One region of the Rheinheimera sp. ATLC3 genome, then DNA from elsewhere that is predicted to be linked to it. Evidence: riboswitches for the same ligand, from Rfam matches in the RefSeq annotation. Region 1 holds a riboswitch; the other holds the start of a gene.
What was found. Region 1 has a riboswitch for cyclic di-GMP ahead of AC5SV9_RS12405 (OmpA family protein). Riboswitches for the same ligand answer to the same signal wherever they lie in the genome.
Positions count from the first base shown of each region.

Region 1 (4,808 bases):
CAGCCGCTCTTTACCGGTACCGGATTCCCCCAGGATCAGCACGCTGGCTTCAGTTTGCGCGGCGCGGTTGGCCAACTGCAAAATCTGCCGGCTGGCGTGCGACACTGCCACCAGATCTTTTAACCCCGCGCTCATGGCAGTGGCGTTACGCACTGAGGTTTTTACCTGAGACGCAAAAAAAGGTTTAAGTAAATAATCAATAGCGCCGCTTTGTAAGGTTTCAGACGCCAGCGCACTTTGGTTTGAGTCAACCATGCTGATAATTTGCGCCCCCGGCAGCTTACGGTGTACCAGAGCAACCAGATCCGGTAACGCCATTTGCGCCATAGCACTGTCGATAAAAACCAGTGCCGGTTTGTAATCCTGACACAGGCTGACAACCTGCGTCACATCAGCGGCATGTAGCAACTGGTATCCTTCAGCGCAGATGCACTGATGCACCTCATTACAGGGCGCTTGCTGCTCTATCCATAACACATAAGGTGATTTCATCGGGCGTCAGATCCTGCTCAGGAAGTGGTTCGGATTAACCGGATAGACACCCGGCGGTTAGATTGTTCGGCTTTGCCCTGCGCCGGCAACAGCGGATAGCGGTTACCGTGGGCTCTGATCTCCAGCATGCTGGCTTTTACCCCCAGCTCGATCAGTCTGGACGCCACTTCATCGGCACGCTCCTGCGACAACACACGGTTCGCTAAAGGGGTACCGACATCATCAGTGTGGCCATCGATCAGGATTTTTTTGATGCTGTTATCCAGCTGTAGATAGCGCGCCAGCTTCTGTAAGCTGGGTAATTGCTGGCGGTCAACCTGACGTTTACCGGAGGCAAAATAGATTTCGGTGTCGCGGGCCTGCTGCCAGGACAATGGTGACATTTGCGCAACACAGCCCTGAAACTTGTCCACTGCATCAGCGGCACGCACACTGGTCAGCACTAACTGCTGCTGTGCATCACCCAAATCAAACTGTAACCAGGCGCCTTGCTGCAGCTGATGCAGCAGCGGCAAAGCCGCTTGCAGAAAACTGACTTCGCTGTCCTGATATAACTCGGCAACGTACTGCTCTGCCGCAACGGCTTGTGTGGTTTGCCAGTCGGCAGGACGGGCCATCACGCTGACCTGCTGCAATTCTGAATGAGGCTGAGCCAGCGCCAGATTAAGCCGCAGTGGCTGACCAGGCTCCAGCGCGAAACTGACCTGCCCTAAACCCCTGACCTGTTGTTGTAACTGGCAATAAAAAGGATCGCTGTTAAGCTGCCATTTGGCCTGCTCTGCCGGTTGCGTCAGCAGTGCTGCCGTCGCCAGTGCCCCTGGCAGGCTGGCGCTTAACCACAAACTGAAAGACAATACAGACACCTTATACACCTTTTATTTTGTCATTACCCTCACGCCGGGCAAATCAGCCTGGCGCAGCAAAATAAAAAGCAAACGGCATAGAACAGCACAGGACACTGATGCTTTAGCCATAGTGAAACGGCTAACACCAGTGAATGGCGCTAAGCTAATGCGGCCCCGCTGTCGTAGCGTTTTAACACGCCGTAGACCGGAAGCTTTGCGTCCTGCCCTTTCGGTGCAGTTTGCCTTTTAATTGTCTTAACAAGCTCACAAATCCGACCAGATTTATGAACTGAAACTGAATAACACAAACGATATCGAAATTACGTTGGCTTAGCAAGAGTGTTTTTTAACAATATCTAATATGACGTTTAAAATCACATATTTGCAACTGCATATTTTTTCGCCAACCACTAACATAATTCCAACACTGCTCTGACCTGTTGTGCTTATAAACTGACTAAACAGTGAGAAAAACTGCAAAACTATTTAAACGAACACAGCAAGCCAGCTTGTATTGTCTCTGCATATTATGGCGCTATGATGACAGCCTGCGTGCTAGCCCAGCGCGCCGATAACATTTACCCGCAGATTCTCCGGAATTTCGTTATACGACAACACCGCCAGCGAGTTCTGGGTAAAAGTACGGGCATAGCGCGCCAGTAATGGCCTCAGCTGTGGGATCACCACCAGCGCCGGGGTATGGCCCTGCTGCTGCATCTGACTGCAAATCAGCGGCATATTGCGCTGGAATTGGCTCAGCAGGTTGGGGGCCACCGGGAAGCTGTCCAGTGTGACTTTGCCAGCCTGCATCGCCTGATTCAGCGCGCTTTGCAGCGTTTGCTCCAGCTTTTCATCCAGCGTAAAGGCGGCCAGTTCATCTTTGTCGCCACTGATTTGCCGCACCAACGCCCGCTGCAACGCACAGCGTACGTCTGAGGTTAACAGCAACGGGTCTTTCGTCACTTCGCTGCTATCGAGCAGGGTGCTGCCAATGGTTAAAATGTCGCCAAGGCTAACCTGCTCACGCAGTAGCAAGCGATACACTTTCAGCTGCACCGTGGCACTCAGCGCTTTATCCAGCGCTTCGGCCAGCACCGGCGCCACATTCGCCAGCCGTTTATTCAGCTGTTTTACATCTTCATAGACAAACAGCTCAGACAAATGCTCTTTAATCAGCTTACCGGCATGGGTCGCAATCACTGTGGCGAGATCAACAACCGAATAGCCCAGGTTCAGCGCTTTAGCGCGGCTGTTGGTATCTATCCACACCGCCTCCAGACCATAGGCCGGGTCTCGGGTAATTTCACCGTCCAGCTGGCCGTAGATTTCACCGGTATTCAGCGCCAGTAATTGCTGCGGGTTCAGCCGCCCCGACGCTACCGGCACGCCGGCGAGTTTGATACGGTATTCCTGCGGGTTTAGCTGCAGATTATCGCGCACCCTTACCTCTGGCAGTAAAAAGCCGCTTTGCTCTGATAGCGTTTTACGAATACCGCGCAGCGTTTGCACCAGTTCTTCGCCTTTTTCTTTGTCTGCCAGGTAAACCAGCCGGAACCCCAATTCAATCGACAGCCGATCCACATGGGGAATATCATCCCAGCCCAGTGTTTTTGGCGCTTGCGCGATGGTTTCAGTCAGTCGTTCCGCCTGAATAAGTTCGCCTTTATCCACGCTTTGCTGTAAGCGCCAGGCGACATAAATCAGTGGCAGACCAAAACCGATAAAAGCCATGGCCGGCATGCCGGGCACGGCACCGAGAATCAGCATAATGCCGCCGGTAGTCAGCAACACCCGTGGTGAGGCCAACAGCTGTCTACCGACCTCATCAGACATTTCGCCTTCATCGTTCATCCGGGTAACAATAATGGCCGCCGCAACCGCCAGCAGTAATGACGGGATTTGCGCGACTAAGCCATCACCTATCGTCAGCAGAGCGAAGCGTTGAAAGGCTTCCCCCATACTCAGGCCATGCTGGAACACGCCGATGCTGATACCACCCAGCAGGTTGATCACCAGAATGATCAGACCGGCAATAGCATCGCCACGGACAAACTTGGACGCACCGTCCATTGAGCCGTAAAAATCGGCCTCTCTTGCTACTTCTGACCGGCGATCTTTTGCCTGCTCCGGCCCAATCAAACCGGCGTTTAAGTCGGCATCTATTGCCATTTGTTTGCCGGGCAACGCATCCAGGGTAAAACGGGCAGCAACTTCTGAAATCCGCTCGCCACCTTTGGTAATCACTACAAAGTTTATCACCATCAGAATAACAAACACCACCATACCCACGACGTAATTGCCGCCGATAACCACCTCACCGAACGCCTGAATGACACGGCCGGCAACGTCAGAGCCTTCATGGCCGTGCAGTAACACCACCCGGGTTGAGGCAATATTCAGTGTCAGCCGCATCAGTGTCGCGACCAGCAGCACGGTGGGGAATACCGAGAAATCGAGCGGTTTTTTACTGGATACCGCGACCAGCAGCACGATGACCGACAGCACGATATTAAAAGTAAACAGCGCATCCAGCATCCAGGCTGGCAGCGGTAGCACTACCATGGCCAGAATGGCCAGCAGCAATACCGGAATAGCGGTGTAAGGTTGGGTCAGTATGCGCCAGTTCACTGTTTAACTACCTCGGACTTTAGCTTTATCTAACAAAGATTTCGGGATCTCAAGCGCCGGTAAGGGCGCCGGCTGCTGACCGCGGCCATGCTTGTAGGCTTTTAGCTGCATAACATAGGTCAGCACATAGGCAATGGCGGTGTATAAGCCTTTTGGTACTTCCTGATCGACACGGGTCGAGTAATAAATGGCCCGGGCCAGCACGGGCACTTCCAGCACTTCTATCTGATGACGCTGCGCCACGCCTTTAATACGCAACGCTATTTCATCAATACCTTTGGCCACCACGTATGGGGCCCGGGCATCTTTTTCGCTGTACCGGATTGCCACCGCATAATGCGTCGGGTTCATCACGATCACGTCAGCTTTTGGTACCCGCTCTTCAATGCGGCGGTTTGCCATCTGAAACTGGATTTGGCGGATACGGCTTTTTATCTCAGGGCTGCCATCAGCGGACTTACGTTCTTCTTTCACTTCCTGTTTGGTCATTTTCAGTTCTTTGGCAATTTTGTGCGCCTGATAAGGCACATCAATGGCCGCAATCAATAACAAGGCACAGGCGGTGAGCATAAGGCACAGTGCCAGCAGCCCCATGCCTTCCTGCAACGCAACATTCAGGTCCAGCCGCTGCAACATCAGCAAGCGCTGCCACAGCTGGCTTAAGAACAAGTAAAGACAGCCGGCCAGTAACGTAATTTTCAGGATGGATTTACCCAGCTCTACCAGTGCATTCAGGCTAAACATCCGTGCCAGGCCTTTTAACGGGTTAAGCTGCTGAAACCGCGGGCTGAATAATTTGGCAGAGTAGATAAAACCGCCCGGTAACACGCCGGTAATCACCAT
Region 1 covers NZ_CM182103.1:2,663,624-2,668,431, reverse strand. Annotated here, with positions in the region: gene AC5SV9_RS12410 (sigma-54-dependent transcriptional regulator) at 1-492, opposite strand, end outside; gene AC5SV9_RS12405 (OmpA family protein) at 510-1,355, opposite strand; cyclic di-GMP riboswitch class I at 1,502-1,591, opposite strand; gene flhA (flagellar biosynthesis protein FlhA) at 1,893-3,965, opposite strand; gene flhB (flagellar biosynthesis protein FlhB) at 3,969-4,808, opposite strand, start outside.

Region 2 (4,808 bases), 590 kb from region 1:
AATACCGGCAGGCCCGACAGCGGATCGGGCTGGTACCGCAGGAGTTGTCGGTCAGTATTTTTGAAACCGTCTGGGATACAGTTAGTTTCAGCCGGGGCTTATTTGGTAAACCGGCCGACCCCGCCTATTTACAGCAACTGCTAAAGGACTTGTCGCTGTGGGATAAAAAAGACAGCAAAATTATGGCGTTGTCTGGTGGCATGAAACGGCGGGTGTTAATTGCCAAGGCGTTGGCGCATCAGCCGCAGATCCTGTTTCTGGACGAACCCACTGCGGGTGTCGATGTTGAATTGCGCCGGGATATGTGGCAAATGATCCGCCGGCTGCGTGACAGTGGCGTGACTATTATTCTGACCACGCATTACATTGAAGAAGCAGAAGACATGGCTGATCGCATCGGCGTCATCCGGGCCGGTAAGCTGGTGCTGGTCGATGACAAAAGCAGCCTGATGCAAAAGCTGGGTAAAAAACAACTGCTCCTACAGTTGGTTGAACCGCTACCTGAAATTCCGCCTGCGCTGGCAGCGTACCAGTTGCAACTGTCTGCCGACAACAGGCAACTCATCTACACCTATGACGCACAGCAAGAGCAGGCCACCATTACTACCTTATTGCGTCAGCTCAATAGCTTAGGTGTAGAGTTCAGCGATTTGAATACCCGGGAAAGCTCACTGGAAGATATCTTTATTGGCCTGATCGGAGATGCAGCATGAACTTTTACGCTATCAAAGCTATTTACCTGTTCGAGCTGGCGCGTACCTGGCGTACTCTGATGCAGAGCATTGCCTCGCCGGTATTGTCTACATCGTTGTACTTTATCGTGTTTGGCTCAGCGATTGGTTCGAGAATGGTCGCTATTGACGGTATCAGCTATGGTGCCTTTATTGTACCCGGCCTTATCATGTTGACCGTACTGACGGAAAGCACCTCTAATGCTTCTTTTGGCATTTATATGCCAAAATTCTCTGGCACTATCTATGAGATTTTGTCGGCGCCGGTTTCAGCCATCGAAATTATCCTTGGTTATGTCGGGGCAGCTGCCAGCAAAGCTATTTTGCTTGGATTAATTATTCTGCTGACAGCAAGATTTTTCGTCGACTTCAGTATTGAACATCCGATATGGATGCTGGCATTTTTGGTGTTAACTGCCATTAGTTTTAGTTTATTCGGCTTTATTATCGGTGTGCTGGCAAACAGCTTTGAGCAACTGCAGATAGTACCGCTGATGGTGATTACACCGCTGACATTTTTAGGCGGCAGTTTTTACTCGATCAGCATGCTGCCGCCACTATGGCAGCAAATCACGCTGTTTAACCCGGTGGTGTATTTAATTAGCGGTTTTCGCTGGAGCTTTTATGGCGTGGCCGATGTTAACGTAGGCCTGAGCCTGGCGATGATTTTATTGTTTATGGCACTGTGTATCGGTGTGATCTGCTGGATTTTCCATACCGGCTATAAAGTTAAAACATAAAAGACATTGGAGATTAACATAGCTCGATAGAAACGCTCACGAATAAAAAGCTTGTTAAAATGTTAAATTTTGTATAACTTTTCAATTGTTAAGTCAGCATTTATTTTAATTGTGATTGCTGGTTTTTAAGAGGGGCAAACTGTTCCGAAAGGGCAGGACGCAAAGCCGCTGGTCTAAAAACTTTTACTCAAAGTGAATGATGGCAGTGGTTGCATTAGCTTAGCCGCATTTCTTTAATGTCTCGCATGGCGGTAATCTCACCGTTATCTGGTTATGTCTACTTATAAGCCTTTCTTTCCATCTATCGCATGGCGTAACCGGCATAGATGGCACGTTAATACGACACTAAAATTGTAAAAATACCAAGCTTGGGATTCCGGAGCTTCTTATTTATATCAGCCAGATATGAGATTAAAGCATTACGTTCTGCGAAAGGGAGAGAGATATGGTTCGTTATTTAAAACCGATTTTGTCGGCTTGTTTAAGTCTGTTGTTGCTAGCCTCATGCGCGCAAAGCAAAGCGCCGGAAAAAATGCCGACCTATCCGCATAGTGATATTGATATAAAATACTCAGTTAGACATTTTGAAGCCGACGTAACGCAATCTGTAGAAAAATTCACCGGAAACTATATTACTCAACAACAACTGGAAAGAATTGTACAAACGAGGTTTGTAAGTTTATTAAAAGAAAATAATCTTTTGGCATCTGACAGAGATATGAATGTAGTTGATTTGGATATATTTGTTGACTACTCGCGCCGTTTTGTTGGCGACGAAACACCTTTCCCTGCACCAAAATTGGTTGCGCCAATAATTTCATTACACGAAGCCAGTTACCTGGGGGATGTTGTGATCCGCCACAAAATAACCACAGGATTGGCGTTAAAAGATATATTTAATGGCCTGACTACCCATAATGTGGAGTTGGAATATAAGACGGCCGATGCGATTGCGAATAGCTTGTTACTGCGCTTAAAAAGTATAAATCAGTATGATAAAAATGCTTTTGCCGCCATGACCAGTGGTATGACACCTCAGCAGATTGAGAAAAAGCGGCAATACACCCCTAAGGTAGCGCTAACCACAGTAAAACCTGTTGGATTAACGACAGAACAATATTTACCTGAAGAGTTGATACAAGGGTACCTGAGTTCGCTAGCGCAGGGCGACACTGCTGCGCGTATCGCGGTATACAAACAGCTGATAGCTGAATGGGTCAATAGCACGGCAGTATATGATGTGATTAATGAAAGAGTGTTAGCTAACTATCAAAATACCACTGATATGGGTGAAATGATTTGGGCGATAAAAGCATTGGCATACTCAGGCTTGGAGCGTTACCGTTCAACGCTTGATACGGTGCTGCAAGGCAATACCCCGCCAAAATTACAAAATTATGTTGAAGACTATCTTAGCGCTATGGCTACCCGGATAGAGCAAGCTAGAGTGATCCATGATATATCAACTATGTCCCCGGAGCTTGATTGGCAAACTAACCAACTATTGAATATGTTGCGTAGCAGCGATGCTGACCTTCGACTCTATGCGGTAAAACAAATTTATAAACAGCATCTTACGAACGAAACGTTGTTAGACGAATTAAGCCGCATTTTACAACAGGAAGCCAAGATACCGCGCCACCGTTATGGCAAATTTGCAGATTTCCATGCCTGGAGTTGCCGGGTACTGGGGAGCTCGGGCAACAGTAAATACAAATCGGTACTGACAGATCTGGCTGAAAATGCTCACATGTACAAAGTGCGGGAATTTGCCGAGAAATTTGGTAAAAAACTCTAACCAGTCTTTACAAAAGATATTTTAAATCATTGGTTTCGGTTTTTATCTGATGAGCTATTGAAGCGTAAAGGGGAGAAGTGGTGTTGAAGTATTCATACTTGTTGGCGTTTTCTATCGTGCTCTTTTCATTGTCTGCATGTAGCTCAGGTAAAGTTGCTGCGCCAGCGCAACCGAATACAAGACTACAGCAGGCCGTTGCGTCAGAACCCAAGAAACCCAGGCTGAAGATAAATCACTCGGTACATATACTAACTTATGCTTCCGCATCACGTGATCGTTGTATGTCCGCATTTGACGAAGCTGGAATTTTGTTAAAAAAATTCTATGACGGCAGCCAGGAAAGCCTGAAGCAGGGATTGATAGAGAACCAAGAAAATATTCACGCTGAATTGATGAAAATTAAGGAAAAAGTTCAGAAAAACTCAGCTAAAACCGTGCCCCGTTTGACACAGTTACTAAAAAGCGACGATGCTTTTATTGCAAATATGGAGCAAGCTGTCGCTGCCTGTGACAATTCATTGTTGTCATTAATTGATATGGTTACCAGCGATACCGATGTTTTTCCAGCCGATGGTCAAGTTTTGCCTGCGGAAATTGTTAGCGAGCGTTATAACAGAATCGTGAATCCGCAATTAATTGCGTTGGAATTGCTTTATACATTCGAAGCTAATGAATATGCAGACTATGACGCTTGGTTGTCTGCACAGTATCAATTTGTTTTGATGATGCAGCATGTCTACAAAGAGTTGCAGATTGTTGCCAACGCTTTTTTTAACAATGGTGCGTTACCTGATGCTGCACATTATAAAGCTGCTCAGAGTAGCTTTGTTAATTTAAAAGCAAATGCAAAGACTGAACTCAGTATGTTGTCAGGCATGGAAATGCTACTAAAACTTGCTGCAGCGAACGCTCAGAAAGCTGAAATTGAGACATTAAAGAAAAAGGTAAACTTACAGAGTGAGTTTGATGCTGTTTTGGCAGATTTTGAACCAAGTTACATTACAATGCTTTCTGAATTATCGAAGAGTGACCCCGACGACAACATAGTTTTGGAATCATTGAACGTATTGCTTGTTTCTGTAATTGGCAATGAACTAACCAGAACAAGGTTCCGCAAGCAATATATGCAACGTTTGTTAAGTACATTGGACGCTGCCGTTAAACATAAAGAACAAGAATGACTTTTCTATATGCGAAATGGCCTTATTTGGGGTTAGTTAGTATCACCAATACTTTTATGCAGTAATGCAATCAATGTCGTTATTATTTTAGGTTCACGCCAGTACTGGTTATGCGACAACGGGTTCCAGCTGGCGGCCAGCCAGCCGAAAAAGCCACCTGCGGCATTTACTTCGATATCCGTAACCAGTGCTGCATAGCTGTCAGACAAGTCGGCCAGCGGCCAGCCTAACACATCGTCTTTATCGTAATAGTTATGCCAGATAAAGTCGTGGCGGGGTTTGGTAAAGGGTACAATTTGCTCGATGGCATGGGCGGCAACAAAAATTGGAATATTACAGCCGGTTGTAATCAAGGCTG
Region 2 covers NZ_CM182103.1:2,073,805-2,078,612, reverse strand. Annotated here, with positions in the region: gene AC5SV9_RS09610 (ABC transporter ATP-binding protein) at 1-713, shown strand, start outside; gene AC5SV9_RS09605 (ABC transporter permease) at 710-1,471, shown strand; cyclic di-GMP riboswitch class I at 1,595-1,688, shown strand; gene AC5SV9_RS09600 (hypothetical protein) at 1,917-3,269, shown strand; gene AC5SV9_RS09595 (hypothetical protein) at 3,350-4,450, shown strand; gene AC5SV9_RS09590 (hypothetical protein) at 4,483-4,808, opposite strand, start outside.
Region 2: another riboswitch for cyclic di-GMP. It lies ahead of AC5SV9_RS09600 (hypothetical protein); the one in region 1 lies ahead of AC5SV9_RS12405 (OmpA family protein).